Linked DNA regions of Laspinema palackyanum D2c. The protein of the gene in region 1 interacts with the protein of each later gene in a pairwise test. Links are inferred from orthologs where the notes say so. Each region holds a gene or a part of one and is shown in the gene's direction. Other genes may lie near its edges. The genes, in order: ligA and leuS.

Region 1 (15,612 bases):
GCAACGGGACTATAGTTCATAAAGGTCTCGAATCGCTGCTGAGTCTGCATTAGGGACTCTTCAGTTTGTTTGCGATCGCTGATGTCCATCGCAATTCCAATCATCCGGACTGCTTTGCCTTGAGCATCTTTAAAGACTCGTCCTTTGCCTAATATCCAGCGAATCTCCTCCGGTGAGGGCTGAATGCGAAATTCTAAGCTGTAGGGGGTATTTTCGGACACCGCCTGGGCGATCGCCTCCTTGATTCGTTCTCGGTCCTCGGGATGAATCAGGCTTAAAGAACTCTCAAATGTCCCCTCTAATTGACCCGGACTCACCCCGTAAATTTCCGCAAGATTGTCCGATCGAATAACCTCGTTGGTGCTCAGATTCCAATCCCAAAATCCCATGCGTCCTGCTTCTAAAGAGAGTTGCAGGCGTTCCTGGGTTTGTTGGCGATCGCTGGCATCGGTGAGCATCAGATGGGTCCCCTGAAACTGACCTTGGTCATCAAAAATGGAATTCATGGAGACGATCGCCCAAAGCAGGGACTGATCGCCACGGCGAAATCGCCCATCCCATTGTTCGGGATATCCAGGATAGGGTTGGGTCAGGGTCTGGTATCCCTCCGGGCGGTCTCCTTGGTCAAACCACTCAAAAAAGGAGCGATCGAGCATTGACTCAGGAGAACAGCCCAACATTTGAGCCATCCGCTGATTCACATAGCGGGTTCGCCCTGCCTCATCCAAAATCCAGATGCCTTCTGAAGCAGTTTCGACAATCCGCCGATAGCGTTCCTCACTCTCTTGTAGCTGAGTCAAGCTGATTTCTAACTGCCGTTTTGTCTGATGGAGTTTAGCGTTCAGCTTGGCGATCGCCAGGGTAACTAAGATAAACAACCCCGTTCGTAACAGGTTGCTGCCACTGAACACCGTTAAGCTCTGGGTGGGAACGAGTAAAAAATAGTCGAGGGCTAAAACAGACAGGACCGTTGTCACCAGTCCTGGACCAACTCCCCCATACCAAGTCATCCCCGTTACCGCTACAAAAAAGAACAGAAACAGGGTTGAAGCCAGGAGGGGTTTGAAGGCGAGGGTCAGGAGTAAGGCAATGACAACCGTTAAGACAGCCGCGCTATAGGAGAAAACCGGCGATCGGGGTATAGGTCGCACCATTGAGACTCTTTACATTTGGATAAAGGAAGCTTGCTCACAAACTTATAGTTTTAAAGTAACAAGAAAAGCCTGCATTTTTACCCAAATCTTTCCCAATCCTTAATCGGCTGCTGGCTGAAATCTCCAGACATTCTCCGACTCTCCCGATGATGGGAGAGGATGAGAATTTTGAACCGAGTTTAATCAACCCCAAAAATTCGGGAAGAATTATTCCCCTAATTGTAGCGACGGCTACCCGAGATCCGCTCCCTTTGATTTCCCGGCTCAATTTGAGAGATGAAACCCTGATCATTTCCGACTCCATTTCTCGGCGGTAATTCCGAATCCTTTTGCGCTTATCCCTTAAAGCAATAGATCACTTGGGAATGTAAGCTATCGCACAGTTGCGAAGGCATTTTGCTCAAGGGGAAAGACTGGCGTTGAAGTTGCACCCCGAGATTGGTCAGAGGATCGACGCCGGTGGAAACCAGGAACTGGAGTTGCTCAATATCGGCCCACAGAATCAGGCGATCGAGAATCCGAAAGGTCGCCTGGATGTATGGATGTTCCGCATGGGTAAACCAATCTGTTGTCGCTAAATGCGCTTGGTCAAATCCCAGGTGAAAGGTTAACTGGGGTTTACCAAATAAGGCCACGGTGACGGGGCGTTTTTCCTCTTGGAGCACCAGATGATGTTCATCGGCGAGTTCGCGGATTTTTTCTAAATGCTCATACCAGGCTTGGACCTGGGCCGGAGGTCCCTCCTCCAGGTCCGGTTCTTGCCAGTGGATTGCCACGGTGACCAAATAGGTTTGTAAGAGCATATGCCCTAATTTTTCCGCCTTGGTTGCCAAATAGATGCAGTTAAACGGATTGGACTCAATCAGCAGGGGAACGCGATCGACCATTTCTAAGCCATATCCCTTTAATCCCGCGATTTTACGCGGATTATTGGTAATTAGGCGGATTTTGCTCACCCCCAAATCATTGAGAATTTGCGCCCCTACACCATAGTTTCGCAAGTCCGCAGGAAAGCCTAAGCGCTCATTGGCTTCTACGGTGTCCAGTCCCATATCTTGCAGAGAATAGGCTTTGAGTTTATTAATTAGGCCAATTCCCCGCCCTTCTTGGCGCAGATACACCACCACACCCTCCCCAGCATTTTCAATCATTTTCAGGGCGGCTTGGAGTTGCATTCGGCAGTCACAGCGCAGGGACCCGAGGGCATCCCCGGTCAAGCATTCGGAATGGACCCGCACCATCACCGCTTTATCGGTAAAATTGGCCGGGTCTCCCTTGACGATCGCCACATGGTCTTTGTTGTCCAGGGTATTGCGATAGCCGTAGATTTGGAACTGGCCGAATTCCGTGGGTAATGCCGCCACGGTTTCCCGAATCACAAATCGCTCATGTTGGAGGCGATAGGCGATTAAATCAGCGATGCTGATCATTTTTAGGTTATATTTGGTCGCATATTCAATCAATTCCGGCAATCGCGCCATTGAGCCATCGGGATTCTGAATTTCGCAGATCACCCCGGCAGGATAGAGTCCAGCGAGTTGACTCAAGTCCACTGCCGCTTCCGTATGGCCCGCCCGTTTCAGGACCCCCCCAGCTGTGGCCCGCAGGGGAAAAATATGACCGGGACGGCGCAAATCCTTGGGTTTGGTGTTGGGATTAATGGCAATTTGAATGGTGCGGGCGCGGTCCTCGGCAGAAATGCCTGTAGTGACTCCTTGCTGCGGAGAGGCATCGATACTGACGGTGAAGGCGGTTTGGTTGGTGTCGGTGTTGGTGGTTACCATTAAGGGGAGGTCGAGCTGATCGAGGCGATCGCCGGTCATCGCCAGACAAATCAACCCACGACCATGCACCGCCATGAAATTGACGATTTCCGGTGTTACAAACTGAGCCGCACAGATCAGATCCCCTTCATTTTCCCGGTTTTCATCATCGACCACAACAATGGACCGGCCTGCTGCAATTTCAGCGAGGGCCTCCTCTATCGAGTCAAACTCAAACGATTGTTTTGCGGCGTTTTCTGGCAATTCCACAGATAAAATCTTTCGCGTAAATGTAATGTTTTGATTTAGGCAAGCTAAGTTTATTGTAGCCCGTTTCCCGACCGGAAATTTTGCACGGATTTGGATTAGACCGGAATGGTTTGGGCCGATTTCTGGTCAGAGCATGATTTTGGAGTTCTGTCAATCCCTCAATTTCGAGGCGATCGCACAGAGTTAGGGTCGGATCAGACTGACTCTCCTGGGTTGAAATGAGGGCAGGGGAGGTTGAAGGGGGAGGGAGTCGGTTTTTCGGGGCGATCGCGTTATGATAGCCTTCACGGGTGAGTTATGAATACTTCATCGATTGGATAGGATACTAGCTTATGGTTCCCGTTGCCCTGCGAATGATTTGGGAAGCGAAAGGACGCTTTGCGATCGCCGTTCTGGGGATTGCCTTTAGCGTCATGCTCATGCTCTTTTTACTCGGGGTTTACCAAGGGGTAAAATTTGGGTCAAAAAGTTATGTTTTACATACCCAAGCATCAGTTTGGGTCAGTCAACGCAATACCCGAAACTTAATTAAAACCTCTTCATTTTTACCCGAAACCCTCGGTAATTCCCTGCTTCAAGTAGAGGGAGTCAAAAGCGTCGATAGTCTCCTCCGCACCATTGCCCCCGCCGAATTCCCCGATAAAACGGTTACCTTATATATTTTTGGATTTGACACAGAAAGTCAAATCGGCGCACCGGAAATCAGTTCCGGAACCTCCAATCTTCAACCCCAAGAAATTATTTTAGACCGCGCTTTTACTGCTACCCATAATCTAAAACTGGGTGATTCTCTTTCGCTGCAAGGCTATCCCTTTAAAATAGTTGGAATTAGCCGAGGCACGAACTTAATTGTCGGTCAATTTGCCTTTACTCGCCTGGATGATGTTCCTCGCTTACTCGGATTGCGAAATGTCCGCAGCTTTTTCCTGCTCAATCTGGACTCTGATTCACCAGAAATCATCTCCCGATTAGAAGAACAATTCCCGGATTTAGTCTTTATTCCTCAAGCGGAATTTGCAGCCAATAATGTTGAAGAAATGGAAATTGGCGTTCTGCCTATTCTCTGGACTATTGTCTTATTTGGAGCCATTACCGGCGGAACCGTGATTGTCCTAATGATGTACACTTCGGTTCTGGAAAAACGGGAAGACTATGCCATGTTAAAAGCCGTCGGTGCATCCCAAAAATTTCTAGGAATTCTTGTTTTAAAACAATCTATGTTAGCCGCATTATTGGGCTTTTCCCTGGGATTAATTGTAGATATTACCTTTGCTCCCTTACTCGCTGAAGTTATTCCTTCCTTATTAGTGGTTTTTACCTGGCAGGATGCGGCTGGAGTATTAATCGCCTGCTTAATCCTGGGAGCAATTGGCACCTTAGCCCCGATTAGAACCTTGAAAAATATCTATCCTGCTGAAGTATTTAGAGCTTAATTATGCCTAATTATTCTATCTTAAAAGCCGAACATCTGTACAAAATGTATGGACAAAAAAATCTGAATCTAGTGCAAGCGGTTGACAATGTTAGCCTAGACTTAAAAGCCGGGGAACTTGTCATGATTAGCGGACCCAATGGCAGTGGCAAAACCACTCTCCTCTCCTTGTTAGGCTGTATGGGAAAACCCACAGAAGGCACGATAAAAATTCTGGATTGCGAAGTCACTTGTTTGAAGCAAACCGAACTTACAGACTTTAGATTAAAAAACATTGGATTTATCTTTCAAACCTTCCGCCTCCTCAATTTTCTAACCGTCCTAGAAAATGTCAAACTGATTTTAAATTTAGCCGGGAAATCGGGAATATCCGCCCATCAACGGGCTAAATTTTTATTAGAGGAGTTAAACATCGACCATCGCGCCAATTTCTTTCCCCCCGCCTTAAGTGGCGGGGAAAAACAACGGGTTGCGATCGCCCGTGCCCTCGCCAATGACCCCCCGCTACTCTTAGCCGACGAACCCACCGGCAGCCTAGACTATCAAACGGGACAATCGGTGATCCAGCTATTAAGCAACGTTGCCAAAACCCATCAAAAAGCGGTGGCAGTCGTCACCCACGACCCCCGCATCGAACACTATGCCGATCGCATCCTTAAAATGGAAGATGGACATCTAACCCCAAAAACCAATGGTTCGTAGTAACGACTTCAGTCGTTATTATCCATGTTCGTAGTAACGACTTCAGTCGTTCTCTTTCTTAGCAACAACCGGCGGGGGTTCAAACCCCCGCCTAATAGCTAAAGTCGGTTAAAACCGACTGAAAACATGACCGCATACGACTTTCAGTCCGTTGAAACCGACATCTTGCACCATTATCAACACCGGCGGGGGTTTGAACCCCCGCCGATTGTTGCTCAAAACAAATAACTCCTACAAAACCCATGCCAGAACCCACCCTAGAACTGCAACAGAGAATCGAACAACTCCGCCAACAAATCCAAAAAGCCAGCTATGCCTACTATGTCCTAGATAATCCCATCATGGAGGATAGCGTTTACGATCGCCTCTATCGAGAATTGCAACAACTCGAACAAGAAAATCCCCAATTCATCACCCCAGATAGTCCCACCCAGCGCGTAGGCGAAAAACCCGCCACCCAATTTCAAACCGTCCGCCATAACATCCCCCTGTACAGCTTAGAAAACGCCTTTAATCTCCAGGAATTTTCCCACTGGCAGGATCGCTGGCAACGCAGCGTTCCCACCCCTAATTTTGAATATGTGGCCGAATTAAAAATTGATGGTTCAGCCTTAGCCTTAACCTACAAAGATGGCTTATTAGTCCGAGGTGCAACCCGAGGCGACGGCATAGAAGGGGAAGAAATTACCCAAAATGTTAAAACTATTCGGGCGATTCCCTTGCGATTAAACCTAGAAAACCCGCCCCCCTTAGTCGAAGTACGCGGCGAAGCCTTTTTAGGATTAGATGTCTTTGCTAAAATCAATCAAGAAAGAGTGCAATTGGGGGAAGCCGAATTTGCTAATCCCCGAAATGCGGCAGCCGGGACTTTGCGACAGTTGGATTCCCGGATTGTTGCCCAACGGCGATTAGACTTTTTTGCTTATACCTTGCAGATTCCAGGAATCGATGATGATGATGTTGCCCATACCCAATGGCAATCCTTGGAACTCTTACAAGAAATGGGGTTTAAAGTCAATCCCAACCGCACCTTATGTCAATCTTTGGAGGCAGTTGAATCCTATTATAATGAATGGGATATCAAACGGAAAGAATTGCCTTATATGACCGATGGGGTGGTAGTGAAAATTAATCCTATCCCCCTGCAAAAACAACTGGGATTTACTCAAAAATTCCCCCGATGGGCGATCGCACTCAAGTATCCCGCAGAAGAAGCCCCGACGCAAATTGAAGCCGTTACTGTGCAAGTCGGACGGACAGGGGCTTTAACTCCTGTTGCGGAATTAACCCCAGTGCAATTAGCAGGAACTACCGTCTCTCGCGCTTCTTTACATAATAGCGATCGCCTCGCTGAATTAGATTTGCATATCGGCGATACGGCGATCGTTAGAAAAGCCGGAGAAATCATCCCGGAAGTGGTCCGGATTCTGCCAGAATTACGCCTACAAGGTGCTCAACGCTTCCAAATGCCCACCCACTGTCCCGAATGCGGACAACCTGTGGTTAAACCCGCCTCGGAAGCGGTTACCCGCTGTATCAATTTGTCTTGTCCCGCAATTTTGCGCGGTGCTCTAATTCATTGGGGGAGTCGGGATGCTTTAGATATTAACGGATTGGGAGAAAAGCTAGTCCAGCAGTTCGTCGATCGCCAATTGGTTAATTCTGTGGCAGAACTCTACAAACTGGATGTAGAAACCTTAGCTCAATTAGAACGATTTGGCAAAAAATCCGCCCAGAAATTAGTCGAGGCGATCGCCCAATCCACCCAGAAACCTTGGTCCCGCGTCCTCTATGGATTAGGCATTCGTCATGTCGGCAGTGTGAATGCTCAATTATTAACGGAAAAATTCCCCACCGTTGACCAATTAGCTGCCGCATCCGCTGCCCAAATTGAAAGCGTTTATGGGATTGGGGCAGAAATTGCAAATTCTGTGGCTGATTGGTTCCGAGTTCCGGCTAATCAAACCTTAATTGACCGTCTTAAAGCCGCTGGGTTACAATTTGCTGCCACTGCTGTTCCGGAAAAAATGGCGAGTCAATCCGCTGCTATTTTTGCTGGAAAAACTTTTGTGATTACGGGAACGCTTCCCACTCTCAAACGCGATGAAGCCAAAAATTTAATTCAAAATGCTGGAGGAAAAGTTACCGGGTCAGTGAGTGCGAAAACTGATTACTTACTCCTCGGGGAAGATGCCGGATCTAAGTTGAAGAAAGCCCAAGATTTAGGTATCAAACAACTCTCTGAAGAGGAGTTACTAGAGTTATTGGGTGACTCCCCAAAATAGTAGTAGTAGGGTGGGCAATGCCCACCTACTTTAAGGTGGGCATTGCCCACCCTACCATTACTTTAGGAATCCTGAAGGTTTTTGCAAACCTATCACTATGGGATTTAGTATTAGGGAAAATGTGGCATAATAGAAGAGTGACATCTTTTTACCCTGTTTAAATCAACGTAATGAGTTTAGAAAATCAACCCACTCCTGTGCCGACTAAACAACCGATGAAACTCCATGAGAGTTCTGGGCGTTGGCGGTTGGGGTTGGGTCTGTCCCTGGTGACGGTTATCTTATGGGGAGTGCTACCGATCACCCTTAAAATAACCCTTCAGGCCCTTGATATTTACACCGTGACTTGGTTTCGGTTTTCCTTGTCATTTGGGATATTATTCTGCGTTTTAGGGCTGCGCCAGCAACTTCCTTCCCTAGAAAAACTGCGAAGAACTTCCTGGAAATTACTGGCAGTCGCCACGGGCTTTTTATCGGCTAATTATGCCCTCTACTTACAAGGATTGGCCCAAACTTCTCCCGCCAATGCTCAAGTGTTTATTCAGTTAGCGCCGGTGTTAATGGGATTAGGGGCGATCACCATTTTCAAAGAACGCTATACCCTGCGCCAATGGGCCGGATTGGGCATTTTAACCCTCGGTTTTGTAGTCTTCTTTCATGAACAATTACAAACGGTCCTAGCCTCCCCTCGCACTTATTTAATCGGCAATATCATTCTGGTGATTGCCGCAGCAGCTTGGGCGGTTTATGCCCTAGCCCAAAAACAACTCTTACAACAGTTGCCCTCTTCTAATATCATGCTGTTGTTATATGGAATCTGCGCCTTATTATTCCTGCCTTTTTCTAGCCCCAGCAACCTATTAAGCCTGACTCCGTTAGAGTGGGGAATGTTGATTTTTTGTGGGTTAAATACCGTCGTAGCTTACGGCGCTTTTGCCGAATCTTTAGCCCATTGGGATGCCTCTAAACTCAGTGCCGTCATGGCAACCACTCCCATTGTGACCTTGGTTTCCGTCTGGGTAATTTCTCTGGGAATTCCCCTGCCGATCGCCCCGGAACAGTTAACGGTTTTAGCGGTAATTGGTGCCATGTTAGTGGTCACTGGGTCAGTGGCGATCGCCTTGGGAAAACGCCCTCATTCCCCTAGAAAACCGGGCCAATTCTCGCAAAAATCTGGATGATACCCCATCAGGTTTTTAAAAGCCCTAATTTTCAGCATAGCCCGCACCGGGCTTCACCTTCAATCGTTCCGTCAATTCCAAAGTGGTCAACGCTTTCGGCTTGATAGATTGGCTCATCACCGGCATGGAGTTGCGCCCTGTGCCGCCACCTCCCGAACTCAACACCGCCTCCACCACAGCCATCCCCTGCTGCAACTGGACCCGTTCGGATTTGAGCGATTCGAGTTCGGGATTTTTCTGGGAACCCTCAAAAAACTCGCGCAGAATCTGTACCACAGCCGCACTTTCGCCCTGGTTCTGTTCTTTCCTGTACTGCCGAAGCCGCCACAGTGGTATTCCAACCGCAAATAACCCGCAAAACGTTCAACGTCCCCCCTTCAGGGGTTTCTTTAGAGATGACTCAATCAAGGAGTCACTACGAAAGTTTATATGATTTACATTTTGCAATCCCCTTAGTTGGCCCCTAGACCCGTCCATAACCATTGTTGCCTGGGTAACATCCTCCAGCCTTGCCAGTGAGGTATTAATGTTTGTGACTGAGTTACTGACTCGGGACTAGAGTTTTTCTGCAGGGCTGACGAAATCGAAATAACGCCCTTATGGACAAAATCAAATAAATTTAGGACAAAAAAAATGGACAATATAGCGTTTCTTAAGCGACTGAGGTTCAGTTTTGGAGGGCCACTCGCCCGTTTGAAGAGGAATTTAGGGACAGGGATTGGATCTCAGGAGACCGAAAAGGGCCCTATTCAATTCCCAGTAGAAGAAGCGATCCGCCAATGGGGTGAACCCTTCTGCGCCTACCTTGCACTTTTTGAAGACTCTAAGGGAGCGCTGAACTCTTTTGAAAACTCCTATGCCGGGGAATACGCTGATCCCCAGGACTTTGAACGCCACTACCCTGGGGGCCTCCCGGGATCTTGCTTCATCAAATCACCTCACGGGGTGTATGCTTTCCGTAATTTTTTTAACTGATGTGGGGTTTGGGGAGTCATAAGTCCCGCGCTATAATCTTTGACTTAGCGTCGGGATACATAGACTCCCCAACTCAATTGAGTGGGGTTAAATGCCCTTTGAAATTGACATTTACCATTTGAAGTGAGTTGTGATAGAATATTGCTATAATTATCAACTCCACTTACTGAATCTATCCTGATAGTCCAGGAGGACAATACTTGTCAGGCTGTGGGCTTCTACAGGTCTGGAAGACCTGTATTTTGGAAAGCCTTTATAACTTTTCAACCATCGTCAAAGCGGAAACTGCTGCCTTTTTTGAAGCAATCGGATCCGGGAGTTCTAGTTGTAATGAATGAGGGAACTCTCGGGCGGCAGTATCCCGGGCGCGAGCTTGTTTAAGAAAGAGTTGGGCGCGGATTTTTTCTAGGGAATTTGTGGCCTGAGTTAACTGTTCCTCGGCTTTTTTTAACTCGGCATGAGCTATTTCGGGGTCAATGCGATCGCCTCGTTCGGCATCATTGACTAAAACGGTCACAATATCCCCTTCAATTTCGGCAAATCCTGCCTTCACAAAAATCGGAATCCAAGTCTTTTGGTAGCGGATTTTCATGACTCCGACTTTAATAAAAGTAACCATTGCCACATGACCACATAAAATGCCGACTTGACCCGTACTTGTGGGCAAAATCACCTCGGAACTGGGAGCATTCCAGACTGTTTTTGAGGGAGTGATGACATAAACGTTCAAAATCATAGGAGTTGGAGGGGTATTATATTGATGAGCAGATGATTTCAACGTTCTCGGGTGTCAACGGCGATATTATAACGTTTTTCTGTGTGGGCCGGGGAATTCAGTCTGGCCCGAAAATGTCTACTCTCTCTGGACAGAGTGGCGATCGCCTCGTGGGATCCATCGAGGCGGATCCAGACACTCCACCGGATCCCACTCAACCTGGATGTCTCAACTTCGGTTTAATTATCCCCCCTCCAACTCAGGACCCCCCGACCCGGACCACCCCGGCTGCCGGGGATGGAGGGGATCCAGCCTGGGCTAAAGGTGAGATGACTCGAAATGTTGCCTCATCAAGTTGACGGGAATGCTGGAAAAGATGCCCGGACCCGTCTGAGTAGCTTCCTGGTGATCTGATAGGATAGAATATAAACTCTTATCGCACTATCCATCGAGGCTGGTTTCCCCCTCAGTTCTGGGGTGAAGGTTGTTAAAAATTTTAACGGCAACCCCTGGATTGTTTCCCCATAAAATCCCACAGAGCACCTTTCAATTAAGGAAATAATGTCTGCCTGGGTCACCGCTGCTGGATTTACCGATTTAGTCTAAATGTGGCTCATTTGACTCATTCTCTATTTTGAATTGAAAGTCAACCCTTGAAAGACTAGAGTCAGTGTTAATAATTATGAAGAGTCCTCATTAATACGGAGTCAGTTCATCTCAAGGGTTGAAGTCAACCGGGCAAAGAAAGGGGGCAAGTGCCCTCGGATCATCAGGAATAACCCCAGGCGGAGGGATTACTAAGGGCAAATTTGCCCTTAGTAATTCCTTAAAATCTCTCCGTAATTACTCTTGAAATTGGTGCTTTCATCTTTTGGCGGGTCAAAACTCTACTGATACTTTAGATAGATTTTATCCCGTTAATTGACTAAAACTATGCGAATTTAGTTTACAATTGAAGCATAGGCTATCTTTCTGGAGGACTGACGGGAATGGAGTAGACACTCTCAGGTAAATCTTGAGAATAGCCCCAGGCTTGAACCGTCTGGGAGAATAGTAAGCTCTCAACTTAACGGTGCGATCCCGTTTGAGCGAAGCTCGAACAGTCAAGATATTTTATTCTGAGACCTCTTTGGGAAGTGGGGTGATTGAACGCAAATTTTTACTTAAAATTGCCGGAAGGAACCCCTAGATTAACAATAGATAGATGCTTTATTAGTTAGCTGACTCATCATGAGTCCCATTCATACCCTTACAATAAACTGCTATGAGAATTTTACTGGTGGAGGATGACGAACCCATCGCCCAAGCACTTGTAACTACATTAAAACACCAAAACCATGTTGTAGATGTAGCGACGGATGGCTTACTAGGCTTAGAATTAGCCGAAGCCTGTGACTATGACCTGCTGTTGCTGGATGTCATGCTACCGAAACTAGATGGAATTAGTTTATGCCGGAAGTTACGCAGCTTAGGCTATCAAATGCCCATCCTATTGCTGACGGCGAAAGACAGCACAGAAGATAAAGTTAAAGGCCTCGATGCCGGGGCGGATGATTATCTCGTCAAACCCTTTGATTTACCCGAACTCACCGCCCGAATTCGGGCCTTATTACGCCGGGGAACCGCGCCTTTACCCCCGGTGTTAGAGTGGGGACCTTTACAACTTAATCCGAGTAACTGTGACGTTACCTATCACAACCAACCCGTCACTTTGACCCCGACGGAATATCGCCTATTGGAACTGTTTATGAGAAACAGCACCCGGGTTTATAGTCGCAGTGCGATTCTGGATCATTTATGGTCCTTTGATGAACCCCCCTCGGAAGATACCATTCGCGCCCATATCAAAGGGTTGCGGCAAAAACTTAAATCCAGCGGTGCTCCGGCAGATGCGATCGAAACGGTCTATGGGTTGGGGTATCGACTCAAACCCCAGAGTGAGGAGAAATTGGTGCAAACGCCTCGCATCCTGATGGCGGGGTTCCCGGACGAGTTGGGGTTTTGGTTGCAACAGCGCCTGGGAAATGCGGTGGTCCGGGTGACCCATACGGGAGAAGATACCCGAACGGAACTGAGCGATCGCCAATGGTCCTTGGTCATTTTAGATCAACAGTTGCGCCATCCCTCCCCGGCAGAACTGCTCAAACAGATCAGCAACAAAGTGCCTTCCGCCCCCCCCATTCCGGTGATTTACTGTGGAGTAAAAGGGGTAGAAAGCTACCTCTTAGCACCCTCAGGCAAAGGGAAAAAACCGAAAGAACCCCGGAATAGCTCAACCACACAACAGCAGTCGGACACCCTAGAACGAGTTACTTCCTTTCTCTATCACCCCTTGGATGGGGAGGGACTCGCTCGGGAAGTCGCTAAACTCCTGAATCTGAACTTATCAAACCCCCAAACCCCGGCGAAACAGGATCCAACCATTGTCGCGGCCATTGGCAAAGTCTGGGAACGGTTCAAAGACCGGATTGCGGACCGAGTAACGGCGATCGAGCAGGCAACCCGGGCCCTGGAAGATGGCGAACTGCCGCAAGAATTGCACGCTAAGGCCAAACAGGAGGCGCACAAATTGGCGGGGTCTTTAGGGACCTTTGGGTTGACTCAAGGTTCCGTGATTGCGCGGCAAGTGGAGGAGTTGTTGCACAGTCCCACCCTGAATTCCACCCAATCGACGGATCTCACGGCATTAGTACAGGCCCTGCGATCGCAGATTGACCATGCGCCCATCGAGAGCGATCGCCGGGGGGCAAGTCCCCTCAATGATTTGCCCGTGCTCCTGATGATTGAGAGTGACCAAGAACTGTCCCAACAGATTGGAGTGGAGGTCAAAGGGTGGGGAATCAAGGTGGTCAACAGTGACTCGATCGCCTCCGCTAGAACGGCGATCGCCGATCGCCGTCCCGATGCCGTCTTATTAGATTTATCGGCCGAAGACACCCTCACCATCAACCCCAACAATAAAGAAGAAGGACTCACCTTACTCTCGGAACTCGCCAATGGGTTCCCTCCCCTCCCCGTTCTCGTCGTCACAGACCAAAGTCGGGTAGAAGACCGCTTAGAAGTCGCTCGACTAGGAGGCCGTGCTTTTTTACAAAAACCTGTGAGACCCGCTCAAATCATGGAAGCGGTGTTCCAGGTTTTGCAGGGAGTCCAGACCACGGAAGCTAAAATCATGGTCGTGGATGATGACCCCCAAATCCTCTCCCTGGTTAAACATTTCCTCGAACCTTGGGGCATGAAAACGGTCACCCTCTCAGACTCCGATCTCTTCTGGGAAACCCTAGAAGTATCATCCCCGGATCTGCTGATTCTCGACATTGAATTACCCCATCTCAACGGCATTGAACTCTGTCAAGTCGTTCGCAATGACCCGCGATGGAACAGTCTGCCGGTCTTATTTTTGACCGCTCACACAGGTCCGGATATCGTGCATCAAGTGTTTGCTGCCGGTGCTGATGATTATATTAGTAAACCCATTGTCGGCCCGGAACTGGTCACCCGTCTCCTCAACCGTCTTGAACGCATTCACTTACTGCGAAACATGGCCGAAACTGACCCCCTGACCGGGGTGGCGAACCGGCGCAAATCCATCACCGAATTCGACAAGTTCCTGCACCTGTGCCACCTGCATGGACAACCGATGTGTTTGGCGATGGTAGACCTCGATCGCTTTAAGCAAGTCAACGATCTCCACGGTCATGCAATGGGAGATGCGGTGCTCCGGCAAGTTGGCAAGCTCTTACTTCGCACCTTTCGCAGTGAGGATATCGTCGCTCGTTGGGGCGGAGAAGAATTTGTGGTGGGAATGTATGGCATGAACAAGGAGTCCGGGGCCAAACGCCTAAGTGAGTTACTCCAAGTCCTCCATGCGGAACCTTTGGTGATTGGGGAGGAGCGTCTATACCTCACCTTTAGTGGGGGGGTGGCTCAGTATCCCGAAGATGGGACAACGGTGGATACCTTGTATCGCTGTGCGGATCAAGCGCTCTATCAAGCCAAAACTGCCGGTCGCGATCGCATCATCGCCTATCATCATGAAGGGGAACAAATGGCGGATTCTACCGAAGCGAGTTGATACCGCCCCTGATGGCAGCCGAAAAAAACGGCGGAGGTTTAACCCCCCGCCAGTTCTTTAGCTGTATCAGTCACTCCCCAAAATTTAAGATTGCGGCGTGGAATAGCGATCAAACCAAGACTGATAGGTATTGCGAAACCGTTCCTCTTCCACCACCAGTTCAATCCGCACTTTTGCACAACCGTTCGGTTGTCGCTTGGAAATTTCTTCTAAAATTCGGGCAGCAATTTCCGGGGAGTGAAATTCTCCGCTGACTCGGTTCATTCCTTGCCCTTGTGGGAGGACCGACGCGGTAGAAGTGACTTCGGGCGCTTCATCGGATACCATGCGATATCCTTCGCTCTCACTTAAAATAATTTCGGTGAGTTTTTTATATTCGGGACTGACTTGCTCAACAATTAACTTTTCCCGACGGACAGGGATTTCAATCATCCGGGTTTCAATTTCTTTCCGGACAACCACCTCACCGACTTTCCGCTTCTGGCGATTCACCACTAATCGTTCTTCGTGTAAGGGAATGTTACTGGCAATTACTTCTTTGCGGGTCTGCTTAAAGTCCGCTAAGGAACTCTGGGAGTCGATTTGATGCGATCGCGCCTCAATGGCGATCGTCCCTGGACTCCCGGGAGAGGGAACAGACTCTACCCACTCTCCGGGTAATTCTGAGGGGTCAATTTCGCCATTGTAGACCGGGGTTTGATATTCCGGGAGGGCGGCAAAGTGTTGTCTCGTGAGTAAGACAAAAACGGTATTCGTAGCATATTCTATTTTTTCAATCAAATCGCTACTCACTTTCACCAACCGACCGGGGCGATCGTCTACCAGAGATACAATTAAGTTGAGTTGGTTCTCCGATTCTACGGTTAAATCCATGACTTGGCCCAGGGGTTGCCCTTCGGAATCGCGAACTGTAAAATTGAGGAGTTGACTTTTTAGGTTATCCAATCGATCGGTCAGTTCGCCCTCACTTTGAGCATACCCCAGGTTATCCCCTCTCCCTCTTACTTGATCATTCATAGCGTGACTGTTCCTTTAGTGTTATTTGAAAAATTTTGACGAA
Region 2 (15,729 bases), on another replicon or contig:
GGGAGAAAATGGGAACCGGCGCGATCGGGCGATCGCTTGAACAGATAAAGCGGATAGGCTAATAAGGGTAAATAAAAGCGGAATAGCTTTTCATACCAAGGCATCCGATTGTATTTTTCTTCGGATACTGGATACCAGCTTTCGTCTGTGTCCAAATTTCCCGTGTTCCCATGATGGGTCCGGTGACTGATCCGCCAACCGTGGTAAGGAACTAAAATCGGAATATGAGACAAATGTCCAATTAGGTTATTCAACCATTTGAGCTTAGAAAAAGAGCCATGACCGCAGTCATGACCCACTACAAATAATGCCCAAAACATTGTCCCTTGCATCACCCAGAAAATGGGGAAAAAGAACCAGGAATCCAGATTGTATGCGATCGCATACAGTCCCGCAATAATCCCAACATCCAGAAAAAAGTAACTCAGCGACTTGAATATCGAGGGTTCAAAACACTCGGCAGGAATTGCCGCCTTCACATCCTGAAGAGTAAAGGGTAACTCTTGGGTTTGTGTCTGTGAAACTGTATCAGTCGTCTGATTTAGAACTGTGTTTGCTTGCACGAAATTTCCGCTTTTACCTGATTTTCAAACCTGCCTTTCACCTTTAACCCCTCCCGTTCAGCCTGGAAAGGCTTCACAGCCTTTTCCCCAAGGAGACCCTCGTTATTCAGTCCATTCATTACCCCGATGCGGTCCTCCTCATGATTGAACGAATTGAACCCCACGGGTCTGAAAACGCTGAGAACTCCCTGACGCTTTATAAAAAAACTTCCGGGAGACGGAAGATGAAAATCGCAGCCGATAAACGGAATTCATTTTAACCCGTTTTGAGCTGAATTGTTAAGAAACGTTTCAAAATTACGGATTATAATCCCTAAAACTCATAACCTCTGCCTATTTCGGCCTCGGGATGCCCTATCTCATCCTCCCCAAAGTTGCTTATTGGCAATAGGTGATTCAATGAGCAAGAGTCGGTCCCACTCTGCTTCCGTCACGGGGCGAATATAGCGGTCTACCCCTTTAAAGTCCCAGGTTTGTGGTAAAATTGCGGCGACAGTGATTAATCCCAACGGGGTAACAACACCTGGCGATCGACCCATTCTAAAATCTTTTTGTAAGACCAAAACCTTGGAGGAAACAGGAGTAAAATTTACAGTATCTAGCCCTCCTTATGGAAGGTTTTATTGTTCGTAGTAACGACTTCAGTCGTTCTTAATTGTTCGTAGTAACGACTTCAGTCGTTCTTAATTGTTCATAGTAACGACTTCAGTCGTTCTTAATGTTCGTAGTAACGACTTCAGTCGTTCTCAATTGTTCGTAGTAACGACTTCAGTCGTTCCCTCTTAGTTCGTAGTAACGACTTCAGTCGTTCTCAATTGTTCGTAGTAACGACTTCAGTCGTTCCCTCCGGAGTTTAAAACCCCCGCCTAATCACTAAAGTCGGTTCATACCCCACGAAAATCTATATTCCGTAAGGTTTTTAGCGCGAATCCTGGGAAGATAACGACTGAAGTCGTTACTACGAAAATGACGAAGATAACGACTGAAGTCGTTACTACGAACATGACGAAGATAACGACTGAAGTCGTTACTACGAACATGACGAAGATAACGACTGAAGTCGTTACTACGAACAATAGAAAACATTATCCTAGGAGGATATCATCTAGGATGAGCTTGTTGGAAACGCTGCCGAAGCTGACGGAACGTGCGACTCCGGTGAAGGGGACGATCGCCTGGTCAAATTCTGCATAAACATGGGGTAAGGAACCTGCTGCGGTGGTGGATAAGGGGATGGATGCCAAGATGTTGCCGGATGCGTTTAATCCATCATAGAGAGTGACGGTGTGATTGGCGAAGGGGGAGGCATAGAAGAAGGAGAGTTGATTGTCAAATCCCCCTTCTACATTCATGACGATCGCCGAGTTTTCTCCGTAAGTGAGGGCAGTTGTACCGCTGGGGGGTGGGGCAAAGTTGCCGCCGAATTCATCGGGAATTCCCAAGGCATCTAAGGCATCGTTACTCATGATTCCCAAGGCGTTGGTGGAAAAAGATATCCCGCGATCGCCATAAAATCCGCTCACTGGGTCTAAATTTCTCACCCCTTCAAAGTTGAGTAAGGCAGGTAGATCGCTGCGGGGAATGACGAGGGTGGCACTACTTTGTGTCCCAATTTCTACCCCTGGAGTGGGATTGACTAAGGCCAGATTGAGGGTTTCGGCAACTTCGGCGATCGCATCAGTGACCATCGGAATGGTCACGGTTTGAACGGTTTCTCCGGGAGCAAAGTTCACCGGAATCGGGGTATTATTGTAATCAAAGGGTGCAGTGGCCGTCCCATCCCCTAAAACTACGGTTGCACCGGCAGGGAGATCAAGTCCTCCTGCGCGGGTGACGGTGACGGCGAGAATTGCGGTGCCCTCTTCTTCGACGGTGAAGGTTGGCGCACTAAATTCTAGGCGGATATCATTATCTAAAACCGCTAAAGTTGCTGCATTTTGCGGGCCAATTCTTGCACCTTGACTGGGATTTGTGAGGGTTAATTGGACGGTTTCGTTGGGTTCGCTTTCGATGTCATTGACGATGGGAACGGCAACGGTTTGGACGGTTTCTCCCGGGGCAAAATTGACGAGAATTGGGGTATTATTGTAATCCAAGGGAGCAGTGGCAGTGCCATTAGTGAGGGCGATCACGGCGGAAAAAGCGCTCTCCAGTCGGCCTTCCCGGGTGACGGTTACGGGTGCGATCGCTGTGCCATCTTCATTGACAACAAAGTTCCCTCCACTAAACTGCAACAGCACATCATTATCGATAGTCGTGAACACTGCCGTATTCGGTTCCCCTAGGGTTGCCTCCCCGGTGGGATTGAGTAAGGCGAGATTGATGGTTTCATCCGGTTCTAGTGTGTCATCATCCACCAGGGGAATGGCCACGGTTTGGAGGGTTTCTCCGGGTGCAAAGTCTACAGAAATTGGGGTGGGGTCGTAATCCATAGGCGCCGTGGCGGTGCCATCACTTAATCCAAGGGTGACACCTATGGGGATTCCCGTAAACCCAATGCGCTGAACTTGGACGGGTTGAATGGGGGTACCGTCCTCGACTGCATTAAAATCGGGACGAGTAAACTGCAAGGCAGTATCATTATCGACAATAGTCAATGTGGCGGTATTCGGGGTTCCGAGGGTTGCGCCTCCGGTGGGATTAACTAAAGTGAGAGATAATGTTTCATCGGGTTCTATACGGTTATCGTTGACGATCGGAATTGAAACGGTTTGAGTGGTTTCTCCTGCGGCAAAGGTTACGGAAATCGGGGTAGTATCGAAATCCTCCGTTGCAGTTGCCGTGTCTTCTTCTAGGGCAATAGTTACGGTAACGGGACGATTGAGGGAACCTGTGCGGGTTAGGGTGACAGGAACAATGGGGATACCATCTTCCCCGGTTTGAAAGTCTGTTTGATTGAACTGTACAGTAACGGGATTAACGGTTTCATCGATTAGGGTGAAGCTGGCGGTATTGGTTGTGCCTAGGGTTGCGCCTCCGGTGGGGGTGGTGAGGGTCAACCCTAGAGTTTCGACCCCTGCGGCAATCAGTTCATTGACGAGAGGAATCGTGACGGTTTGTGCGGTGACTCCCGGGGCCAAGTTTACCGGAACCTGCGGGATATTCAGATTACCGGGAGGGGTGGGGAGATTGGGGGCGAGGGAGATGGTTGCGCCGACTGTATTCTCAACTCTCCCACTGCGGAGGACGGTGATGGTGGCAACGGCCTCACCTTGGTCATTGAGGGTCAAGGTTTGCTGACCTAAAGAGAGTTCCACGTCGTCATCAAGAATGGTGATGGTGGATTGCGATCGCCCGGAGAGAAGCACATTTGCCGTGGGATTGACTAAACTCACCGAGAAGGTTTCCGTCGGTTCCACAAGGTTATCATCAATAATCGGAATCGTGACCACCGCTTGAGATTGTCTGGGGGCAAAGGTGACCACCCGAGGTCCTCCGATGTAATCTGCTGAGGCGATCGCCGTTCCATCGGTGGGCAGAACTGTGACACTGGCCGTCTCACTTAGGTTGCCGGTGCGAACCAACCTCACTTCTACACTGGAAACCCCCTCCTGAACTGTAAAATTGGCGGCAGTCAACTCGACAATACTTGCCAGGGGGTCTAGGGTTTCATTTAAAAAATCCGTGGCATCCAAATTAATCGACCCGGATACCTCCCCAATGACCTGGCGATCGCCATTCTGGACCACCACCAATTGAGTGGCGATCGCCACCGGATTGGAATTTCCATTTCCCGTTCGTTCAAAAATCGGTTCTAGGCGAATTTGGGCAGTTCTTAAGGTCCGGGAAACTGCCAGTCTATCCACCCCTTTTTGAAAATCAACAATCGTATCTCTGCCGGATTCCAGAACAAAAATATCCGCCCCGGGACCGCCAATTAAGGTATCTTCTCCTAGACCTCCAAAGAGAATATCTTCTCCCGCATTACCCAGGATAGAATCATTCCCATCCCCGCCAATGATGGTATCGTTGCTGTCGGGACCAATTAAAGTATTCCCTTGATTATCCCCAAAAATGAACGTCATCCGTTAATCCTCCTATTAACCCGTTGTGCTTTGCCCCAATGCACCCCAATGCATCTGATCGCGAAGCGGGGCGTCGGCACGATCTGGCATTTAAACTCACTGGAAATTGCCCTGGAAAATGGGTAATTCCCATCCGCCTAAATTTTCTCAGACTCTCCCCAAGGGACAGCGGAAAAAATGAATCTTTGATTTTCTTAAATGGGTGAAGAGTTTAATGCCACACCCATCGGTTTTTTCCCCATTTGAAGACCCCTTTAAATCATCCGGCAGTTCACGCCAGCAATTTGCTGCGGATCCAGTTGCCTGCCGATGCCACATCGAGACCCAACTGTAAGCGTTTTCGATATAGCATCTGACGTAGTTTCAGCGTCCAGATGCTCCCTGACGGTAAAATTCCTGGTAAAAATAGTAGCATATTGGCGGGGGTCAAGGATGAGAAGCGTCACCTCAAATCTGCCAGTTGGCAACGGATTAGGGCCTTAAACCGGGTTGCTTCTCCCGAGGTTCTCATCCTGCCTCAGACGCTACAGGCAGCAACCGGGGGTCTCCAAATTTCCTCAAGAGTATGTCAAAATATCGATGCAAACGCGATCGAGCAATTGAGTAGGAGATTAGTCGTGGAATCCCGTTATAATCCCGCATCCCTTGAGGAAAAGTGGCAACAAACTTGGACAGAACGCCAGTTATACCAAACCCCAGAAACCCGCGATCGGCCTAAATTTTATGCCCTGTCCATGTTTCCCTATCCCTCGGGAAACCTGCACATGGGTCATGTCCGAGTTTACACTATCACCGACGTGATTGGTCGTCTCAAGCGGATGCAAGGGTATCGCGTCCTGAATCCGATGGGATGGGATGCCTTTGGACTTCCGGCAGAAAATGCCGCCATTGAACGCGGGATTCATCCGGCGAAATGGACCTATCAAAATATCGCCCAGATGAAACAACAATTGGAACGTCTGGGAATTGCCTTCGATTGGACTAGAGAAGTCGCCACCTGTTCCCCGGATTATTACAAATGGACCCAGTGGATATTTTTGCAGTTTTTTAATGCTGGACTCGCCTACCAAAAAGAAGCGGCAGTCAATTGGGACCCCATCGACCAAACCGTACTCGCCAATGAACAAGTGGATAATGAGGGTCGGTCCTGGCGATCGGGGGCTAAAGTTGAGCGGAAATTGCTCAAACAATGGTTTTTCAAAATTACCGATTATGCTGAACAATTACTCAATGATTTAGACCAATTAACCGGCTGGCCGGAACGGGTTAAACTAATGCAAGCCAACTGGATTGGTAAATCCGTCGGCGCTTATTTAGAATTCCCCATTGTTGGCAGTACGGAAAAAGTTGCTGTTTTTACCACCCGTCCCGACACGGTTTATGGGGTAACTTATGTTGTTTTAGCCCCAGAACATCCCTTAACCCGACAAGTCACCACTCCAGACCGATTAGCAGCGGTTGAATCCTTCATTGCAGAAGTTAGCAATCAAAGCGAATTAGAACGCACTGCCGACGATAAACCCAAACGAGGAATTCCGACTGGAGGAACGGCGATTAATCCCTTTACTGGGGAAGAGATTCCGATATGGATTGCCGATTATGTCCTTTATGAATATGGAACCGGCGCGGTCATGGGAGTTCCCGCCCATGATGTCCGGGATTTCAAATTTGCCCGGGAACAGAACTTACCCATTAAACAAGTAATTGTTCGCGCCGATGCTGCGGATGAAAAAGCTGAGTTAAAAGAGGCTTATACCGAACCCGGAATTGTGATTAATTCCGACATTTTCAATGGCATGGAATCGACTACAGCCAAAGGTGAAATTATCGCCCATGCCGAAAAGCAAAAATGGGGTAAGGCGCGAATCCAATATCGCCTCAGAGATTGGCTGATTTCTCGTCAACGCTATTGGGGTGCACCGATTCCCGTGATTCACTGTCCCAGTTGCGGCGCAGTCCCCGTTCCCGATGAAGATTTGCCCGTGCAATTGCCGGAAGATGTGGCCTTTTCCGGACGGGGATTATCTCCCTTATCCCAATTAGAAAGCTGGGTGAACGTGCCTTGTCCCAGTTGTGGAGAACCGGCGAAACGGGAAACCGACACGATGGATACCTTTATCGATTCATCTTGGTATTTCTTGCGCTATCCCGATGCTCAAAATGCGGACAAAGCCTTTGATACCCAGCAGGTGAATGATTGGTTGCCCGTGGATCAATATGTGGGGGGAATTGAACACGCAATTTTGCATTTACTCTATTCGCGATTCTTTACCAAGGTATTGCGCGATCGGGGTTTATTGAACTTTGATGAACCATTCCAACGCCTGCTGACTCAGGGGATGGTCCAGGGTTTAACCTACAAAAATCCGCAAACCGGGAAATACATTCCTTCCGCCCAAGTGAATGCCAGTGACCCGAAATACCCGGAAACGGGAGAACCGTTGCAAGTCTTCTATGAGAAGATGTCCAAATCCAAATATAACGGCGTTGACCCCTTAGAAGTGTTGGGAAAATATGGGGCTGATACGGCGCGGATGTTTATTCTATTTAAAGCGCCACCGGAGAAAGATTTAGAATGGGAAGATGCCGACGTTGAGGGACAATACCGCTTTTTAAATCGGGTTTGGCGGTTGGTCACAGAATATGCAGAAACCACTCCCGCGAAAGAGGTGAAAGGGGAGTTGAGCAAAGCCGAAAAAGAATTGCGGCGATCGATTCATACGGCAATTAAAGAAATCACCGAGGATTTAGAAGGAGAGTATCAGTTTAATACAGCAGTTTCGGAGTTGATGAAACTCAGTAATGCCTTGAATGATGCAGACTGCAAAAATTCTGCAATTTATACCGAAGGCATCAAAACCCTGTTGATTTTGTTGGCCCCGTTTGCACCGCATATTGCCGAGGAATTGTGGCAGGAAATTGGCAATCAAACCTTAGTTCATGAGCAATCTTGGCCTGGGGTAGATTTGGATGCGTTGGTGGTGGATGAAATCACCTTAGTGATTCAAATTAGTGGCAAGACGCGGGGAACGATTCAGGTGCCTGCACAAGCAACTCGGGAGGAGTTGGAACAGTATGCGCGGGAGTCGGAAGTCGCCCAGAAGTATATTACAGGACAGGAGATTAAAAAGGCGATCGTTGTTCCGGGTAAGTTGGTGAATTTTGTGCTGGGGAAATCCTAATATGGATAGGGATTAAGAAGCGGGGAAGAGAGGGGCAATTTGTAAATTGCCTCTATCTTCCCGTTTATAGTAACGACTGAAGTTGTTACTATGAATCGGGGAAGAGAACGACTGAAGTCGTTACTACGAACATTGGAAGAGAACCACTGAAGTCGTTAGTGGAGGGGTTGGCTAGAATGAGAAAGAACCGATCGCAGGTGAAACTGCGATCGCCTCGGCTGCATCTAGTTGCACCCACTGTTTAGAAACTATGCAATCAATCATGTTTAGAAAACCTAAAATAATTGCAACGATTCTCCTAGCATTCGCGATCGCGGTGGCGGTCCATTGGATTGGGTTTGATCGCCCGATCTTCGCCCAATCCCCTATCCCAGAAACGACCATTGCCGCCAACTCCCTGCAATTAGCACCTCCAATTGACTGCACTATAGACGAAGATTGCTTTATTTTGCTGTATCCCGATCGCGACCCCGGACCGGGAGAAGTGGATTTCGGTTGTGGGAGGCAAACCTTTGATGGTCACACAGGGACCGATTTTGGCGTTGCCAATACAGACAAAATGAACGCTGGGGTTGCGGTCCTGGCTTCCGCCCCGGGTAAGGTGTTGCGGGTCCGCGATGGGGTCAGCGATCGCCTGATTACGGACCCCAAACAACTGGAAGCCGTAGAAGGGCGAGAATGTGGCAATGGGGTGTTTATTGAACATGGCAATGGGTGGGAAACTCAATACTGTCATCTGCGCAATGGGAGTGTTGCAGTCCGTCCCGGAATGGAGGTGGAGAGGGGGACGGTTTTAGGCATGGTTGGCGCTTCTGGGGCCGCATCGTTCCCTCAAGTTCAGATTACCGCCCGGTATGAAGGAGAGGTGGTTGACCCGTTTGTGGGACCGGAAGCAGGTCCCGGTTGTCAGGTGTCGCGCAATCCGATTTGGACCGTTCCCCTGGATTATACTCCGACAGGGGCGATCGATGCCGGTTTTGCGGATACGCCTCCGGAAATGGATGCGTTGTGGGAAGGGGGATTTCCCCAAGGTGAGCTATCTCAAGATATTCCGGCCATTTTGTTCTGGGTACATATATACGGGGTGTTAGCGGGGGATAGTTATCAGTTTAAGTTGATTGCACCCAATGGACAGGCCAGCGTGGAAGATACCGACGAAATCACTTCCCCCAGTAAACTCTGGATGGGTTATGTCGGTAAACCCAACAATCCCGATCGCCCGATCGCACCGGGGGTCTGGCGTGGGGAGTATCAATTATCCCGAGGGGGTGAGGTCCTGGTGGATCTCGTTCGGGAAATTGAAGTGAGGTAAAATATAACTTCGTGACTTGGTTTTACCGAGTCACGAGTACCCGGTTTGCTATTTTTCGGTCATTGCTTCTATCCCGGCCCACCCTTGAGGAACCCCCTGTTGAATATATTTCTCACAACGCTGTAAATATAGAAGCGCCGCCCGATCGCTGGGGTTAAGGGTGATAATTTGCTGAAAGAGGCTTTGAGATGTCTCAAAATTGCCTTCTTTGTAAGCGGTGATCGCCATTTCAAAATTGGCTAGGGTTTTGTTTTTAAACTCGATGCGATCGGGGGATTCAGAATCGTAAATTTCAAAGACTGAGATGCTGGCTTTTTTTCCTTTGACTTGCACTCGGTCTAAAAATCGATATTGATAACAATTCCGGTTATTCAATTGATTGAGGGTATCTTCACTAATCAAAATTTCTGCACCATACAGTTTGGTTAATCCTTCCAAACGAGAGGCTAAGTTGACCGCATCAGAAATGACGGTACTTTCCATCCGGTCTTGTTCGCCAATGGTTCCTAACATTAAACTGCCAGTATGTAAACCGATGCCGATTTGAATAGGGACTTTGCCGAGTTGTTGTCGCTGTTCGTTGAATAGTTGGACTCGCTGCTGCATGGCGATCGCCCCAGAGACAGCATCATCAGCAGAGTCAGGAAATAAGGCCATAATTGCATCCCCAATATATTTGTCAATAAATCCATTATGTTCGGGAATGACGGGGCTAACGCGACTTAAATAACTATTAATAAAATCAAACGTTTCTTCCGGAGACATGGTTTCCGAGAGGCTGGTAAATTGCCGGATATCGGAAAATAAAATGGTCATTTCTTTTTTGATGTGGTTGCCCAATTTCACATCAACAATACTTTCTTGTCCTAAAAATTTTAAAAAGTCATGGGGGACAAATCTGCCATAAGCCGCATTAATTTTAGCAAGGCGAATATGGGTTTTAATTCGGGTCAGTAGTTCATTTTTATTAAAAGGTTTCATCAGATAATCATTGGCCCCGGCGTTAAACCCTTCTACCAGGTCAGAAACTTGATTTTTGGCAGTAAGCATGACGATGGGGAGGTCGATCGCCGCAAATTGTTGACGAATTTTTTCGCAAACTTCATATCCGGTCATCCGAGGCATCATGACGTCAAGCAGGATTAAGTCGGGCTTAAAGCCATTTTCAATAATTTCTAGGGCTTTTAAACCATTGGCGGCGCGGGTAATGGCGTAATTTTGCAGAGAGAGGGTATTCGCGAGAACTTGCAGATTGATGGGTTCATCATCGACGATTAAAATTTTAAATTCTGCACCTTCGGCGATGTGAATTTCTGTGACGAGAACGGGGGGATTTGAATAAGGCTGGTCACTGCCTGGGGCTGGGGTACGGATGATGTTTTCCGAAGCAACTACGGGGGGTTTTGTAGGGGCGACGGTGGCGGTTGTTTGGGGTAAGGTAAAGGTAAAGTGTGACCCTTTTCCGACTTCAGATTCAACCTCAATGGTTCCGTGATGTAATTCAATGAGTTGCTTGGCGATCGCCAATCCCAATCCCGTTCCCCCATATTCTCGGGCGGTGGAACCATCCGCTTGTTCAAAGGATTCAAAAATGCGACTGATTTTGTCTTGGGGAATACCAATTCCGGTATCGGTAACGGTAATGGCTACGAAGTCTTCTACAATTTTAGCCGAAACTTCAACGAAGCCGGATTCGGTAAATTTGATGCCATTACCGATGAGGTTATGGAGGATTTGCTGCACCCGATTTTCATCGGCATTGACGGCGATAAAGTCTGGGGGGATGGCATTAATCAGTTGCAACTCTTTATCCCCAATTAGGGGTTTGCTGAGGTTGAGAACGACTTGGGCGATCGCCCGCAAATCCAAGGGTTTGAGTTGCAGTTCAATCTTTTTATGTTTGAGTTGAGAAAAATCCAGGATATCATTGACTAAATGAGATAACCGGCGACCGCTGCTGGTAATGGTTTCTAAGTTGAAAATAGTCGGGTCTGATAAGGGTCCCGTTACCCCATCAATTAAGGAATCGGCAATGCCAATAATCCCATTGAGGGGGGTTCTCAGTTCATGGGAAGTATTGGCTAGAAATTCATCTTTTAGTCCATCAAGACGTTTAAGTTCTTGATTTTTTTCTTCTAAAGTCTTCGCATATTCAGCTAATTGCTGATAGGATAATTTCAGGTTACTCCAGAGGGTGTAACCGATGCTGAATACTCCCGCAGTGACGAGGGCTAAGACGGGGGTGAAGACGGGAATTAATAAACCGGACAAAAACGCGATGTAGGAAGTACCAATTAGGACAACGGTCCCGAGGAGAATTCCCAGTCCGCACCAGCGGGTTTTCAGCCAGAGGGAACCGAGGATAGCACTATATCCAGAACTGAGAAAAATTAACCCCCATTTAAAGGATTTGGGGGTGGGATAGAGCATCGGACGATTGTCGAGGGCGCTACTTAAAATTTGGCTGGTTAAGTTGGCATGAATGACCACTCCGGGCATTAATTCAGGGTTGCCAAACAGGGTATTCGTATAGGGGGTTTGAAAGGAGTCATTCAGACTCGGGGCTGAAGCCCCGATGAAGATAATGCGATCGCGGAAGAAATCCGGGGGAATTCTATTTTGTAAAACCTCGGTGAGGGAAATGTGAGCAAATCTGTCGAGTCCCCCGCGATAGTTGACTAATATTTGATAGCCACCCCCATCTTGTTTGCTATATTCTCCCTCGTTGCCGGTGAGGGGAATAAATGTCCCTTGGCCCAGTTTATAAATGGATTGGGCTTCATCAGCAACTGACAATTGAATCCCTTCTGTTTCTAAATATTTTAAGCCTAAAAAGGTGGCGATTCCTTCGCGTAATGTCCCATCGGGTTTCCCCACTAATACCATACCCCGGCGGATTTTGCCATCGCGATCGAGTAACATATCGTTGGCGGCTACTTGTCCGAGTTCCGCTAATCGGGGCGGAGGGGCAATCGGATTTCCGGCAACTTTTTCTACCCCAATTAGATTAGGAGTGATTTCAAATAGGGCATTTAATGGTTCATGACCCGGTTCTACGGGCAAATCCCGATAAATATCTAGTCCAATAACTCGCGGGTTTTGAGCCTTGATATTTTTGATTAATTGGGTCATGATGCGATCGCTCATCGGCCATTGTTGGACATATTTGATGTCCGGTTCATTAATGGTAACGATGACAATGCGCGAGTCTACAGGTTCTGGGGGACGCAGGCGAAACCAGGTATCTAGGGCGGCCCATTCAAACAGATGTAAAAAACCAGCGCTACTGAAGGTAATAATCACCCCAGCGACTGCTGGAGTGATCAGGATTGGGCCACGCCACAAGCCGATTCTTTGTTGTAACTGTTGCCACATAGTTTGCTCGAACCCTGTCCTGTTTTAAGAGAGAGATAGATGCACCCGTTTGGAATTGCCCTTCAATGTCTTACTCGCACAATCAGAGAGACTTAGGGTGAGGATTGGATCATCAGAGGAGTCGCGGCGATCGCCTCTAGTCCGACTTGTCCGAGGAGACTGCGCCACTCCTCGCTTAATGTGCGATTATCTGGCTGATTGACTCGGGCAACGGCTAAGGTTGTGAGGGTATCGTACCAGACCCCAGATTCTGCATAAGCAGTCGCCAAGGAGAGGGCCTCTAAATCCCCTGCCGTGGGGATCGCTTCCACGCGCTTCACCCATCCCGTGACGCTGTAACTATCCGGGTGCAGCCTGCCACTGGCATCTAAGGGGACGAAGAACCAAAGATAGTCAGTGTCCATTTCCAGTTCCGGTGCAGTTTCCGGCAGGGTGACACTGACAATTGAGCCACCCCCGTTGATCTCCAAGGTGGTTTGGTAGTGATGATTGCCCTCTTTATCTTGGATGCTGAAAAAGACTTTTTCCGTTGCAGTGGGTGGCACATACACAAAGAAAGTCGGACGAGGGGACATGGTGCGTCCATGTTGGCTGGCGGGTAAGAGGGCGATCGCTTCTAGCCCCTGACCCTCCTGAGTGAGAGTCCCTTCATCCCCTCGGCTACCGCCACCGATACTGGTTGAGGGGGCAGATTCCCCAGGAGGGGCAAATCTCACGTTACCGCGAGTGCCTCCCCCCACGCTGGTTGAGGGGGCAGATTCCCCAGGAGGGGCAAATCTCACGTTACCGCGAGTGCCTCCCCCCACACTGGTGGCTGGTACCGGGTCGCCGGGGGGCTTAAATTGTAGGCTAATCAAGGCAGGAACTTTGACCGATTCAGCTTGAACGGGCTGGGCTAAAGCAGAGAGGGCCAATGCCCCAGCTAGGGTTACAAACATGAATCTGGGAATAACAATGGATGGCCTGTGGTTCATGGTGACACCTCATCAGTTTGGGGAAAACATAGAACAGTAGAAACCCGTTTCATAACCAATTGCCGACTAAAATAAACGCCGACCAATAATAGGGATGTTTGTGCAAGGGGTCATTTAATAGGGCCAATTGAGCTCGGCGCAATGCCTCTGCTTTTGTCATTCCTGCCTCGGATCGGGTTAATTGGCGATAAAACTCGCTCATTAAATTAGCGGTGGATTGGTCGTGAACGGACCAGAGACTAGCCAGGGTGCTGCGGGCTCCGGAACGGAGTGCAAATCCGGCTAAACCGAGTGTAGCACGTTTATCTCCAGTTGCTGTTTGACAAGCACTCATTACTAATAGATCAATGGGTTTGAGAATCCCTAGGCGTTGCTTATTGAAAAACTTATCGAAATCTTTAATAAAAATTCGCCCCTCCCAGGTCAGCAGAAAAGTTTCCTCGGGATTAGAACTAAATTGTCCGTGGGTGGCGAGGTGAATGATGGGGTAAGATTTGCGATTGAGTTGAGCTTCCAATTGGGCGCGGGTAAATTGGCGATCGAGCAACGTATCCCCGGGAACTTCCTGGGTAATTTGTTGGAACTCTTCGGCGACTCCCGGAAGGGGGGAAAATCCTTGTCGTCCTTCGGTTAATCCGGCGGTGAGGGCGGTGAGTTTTTCCTGGGTGAGTCCTTGGGGGAACAGTTGGAACCCGGGACTGAGGGCGGTATTATAGGTTTCAATTAAATAGCGGTTGCCGTCATACAGTGCGGCGAGGGGAATGGAGGCAAAACCGCCATCAGGTATAAAAACCAGGGTGGCAATCTCACTTCTAGCTAAATCTTCTTCTGCCGGTCGAATCAGCCAGTCATAGACTTGGGCAAAGAGGCGCAAGCGTTCCGGGGAGGAATAGCCGGGGTGCATGGCCGATCGCAGGTCTTCGAGGGTGGCTTCGATGCGACTGCCACTCAGGGGCGTGGTATAGTGGCGCAAGGGTTGACCGGGCAGGGAAAGTATCACTTCCAGGCGATCGGGTAAGACAATGGGATAAATGGCTGCTGCTTGGGTATCAATTTCCTCTAATTGTACCGGCTGCATATCTAAACAAGCCTCTCGGAAAAAGTTGTCTAATTCAGCGATTTGCAAGGCTTCCATGACTTGTCTAGCCTGTTCAATCTCTTCCGGGGTGGCATCGGGTTGGAGGAGTAAACTCACCAATTCGCGATAGACAGGTTCTACACTTTCTTTGAAATCAAACTGGAGGTCCGGAGAAATGGCTACTAAGTCTCGGCGCAAGGTTTTCAAGGTTTCAAAGGCAATATTATACGCCGTGAGGGCAGGGTGGAGTTGCTGCTGCTGGGTGAAAATCTGACCCAGTTGCCAAGCGGCAGGGGCGATAATTTCATCGGCTTGGATGGATTGGGCAATTTGGAGGGCTTGTTCGGTCAGGGTTTTGGCCTCTTGCCACTGTTCGGCTTGGCGGTAAATCTGGCCGAGTTGGGTGAGGGCGTAGGCTTGCGATCGCCCATCTTGCAGGTCCTTGGCGATCGCAATGGCTTCGGCTAACCCTTGGGCAATTTCAGGCAAATCTTCCCCGATTTTGCTCCAAGTGGCGGCAAAATTGACGCGGGCATAGAGGGCCGCCTGACTAGGGGGAAGGCTGTCCAGGTGAGATTGCAGTTGGGGGCGTAATCTACGGGCGGCATCCCAGTCACCGAGGGCGATAAATAGGCTAAACTGGTTGAGTTGGGCTTGCGATCGCGTTAGGGGGTCAGTGGCTAATTGTTCCGCTTGTTGATAGTAGGTAAGGGCGATATCATTGCGGTCTAAATACCGGGCGATGTTCCCGATATTGAGTAAGGTGGCGCTAGTATCCCCCGGGGATTGGAGGCGATCGCTGATTCGCCAACTCTGTTCTAAAACCGCCTGGGATTGTTCTAAATCCCCGATGGTTTGGAGGGCAACCCCCAAACTCCGCAATCCATCAGCTTTTAACAGGGTATCCGGTTTTTGATCTAATTCGATAATCCATTCCTCTAACAAAGTGCGGGCGCGGCGATACTGGCCCAAGGCTTGCAGGGCTTGGGCTTGGTTGATCAGACTCCCTAATTTACCCAGGTCATCTCCAGCGCGAGTATAAGTCGCTGCGGCTTCTCTCCAGGTGTCTAATGCCGCTTGATTCTGTCCAGCAGCGAGTTCGAGAATGCCTCGGGTATTCAGGGCTTGGGCAAAAATTGCCAAGCCTCTGGAGGGCAGGGGATTAACCTGTTGCAAGAGTTCCAAACTCTCGGCGATGGCGGTGACGGCTTGGGGGCGGC

The links.
Region 2: the proteins of ligA (region 1) and leuS interact in binary tests that used the Escherichia coli proteins (3 or more experiments, as listed by UniProt). The link is inferred for Laspinema palackyanum D2c from one-to-one orthologs.

Annotation. Positions count from the first base shown.
Region 1 is NZ_JAMXFD010000002.1:181,348-196,959, reverse strand. What follows is about bases 5,114-8,084. They hold ligA (NAD-dependent DNA ligase LigA), read left to right. Parts: upstream 5,114-5,563; coding sequence 5,564-7,606; downstream 7,607-8,084. Other genes in these bases: NG795_RS03615 (DMT family transporter), read left to right, coding at 7,777-8,084; NG795_RS03625 (ABC transporter ATP-binding protein), read left to right, coding at 5,114-5,321. In the rest of the region: NG795_RS03640 (PAS domain S-box protein), read right to left, coding at 1-1,154; ribBA (bifunctional 3,4-dihydroxy-2-butanone-4-phosphate synthase/GTP cyclohydrolase II), read right to left, coding at 1,490-3,181; NG795_RS03630 (ABC transporter permease), read left to right, coding at 3,520-4,620; more of NG795_RS03625, read left to right, coding at 4,623-5,113; more of NG795_RS03615, read left to right, coding at 8,085-8,787; NG795_RS03610 (hypothetical protein), read right to left, coding at 8,812-9,063; atpC (ATP synthase F1 subunit epsilon), read right to left, coding at 10,016-10,498; NG795_RS03600 (hypothetical protein), read left to right, coding at 10,612-10,836; NG795_RS03595 (response regulator), read left to right, coding at 11,742-14,552; NG795_RS03590 (YsnF/AvaK domain-containing protein), read right to left, coding at 14,637-15,569. UniProt on the Escherichia coli protein: DNA ligase that catalyzes the formation of phosphodiester linkages between 5'-phosphoryl and 3'-hydroxyl groups in double-stranded DNA using NAD as a coenzyme and as the energy source for the reaction.
Region 2 is NZ_JAMXFD010000001.1:552,925-568,653, forward strand. Bases 4,900-7,987 are described here. They hold leuS (leucine--tRNA ligase), read left to right. Parts: upstream 4,900-5,205; coding sequence 5,206-7,770; downstream 7,771-7,987. Also shown: NG795_RS02425 (fatty acid desaturase), read right to left, coding at 1-563; NG795_RS02435 (Calx-beta domain-containing protein), read right to left, coding at 1,649-4,588; NG795_RS02445 (M23 family metallopeptidase), read left to right, coding at 8,033-9,082; NG795_RS02450 (CHASE2 domain-containing protein), read right to left, coding at 9,131-12,457; NG795_RS02455 (DUF928 domain-containing protein), read right to left, coding at 12,550-13,395; NG795_RS02460 (CHAT domain-containing protein), read right to left, coding at 13,481-15,729.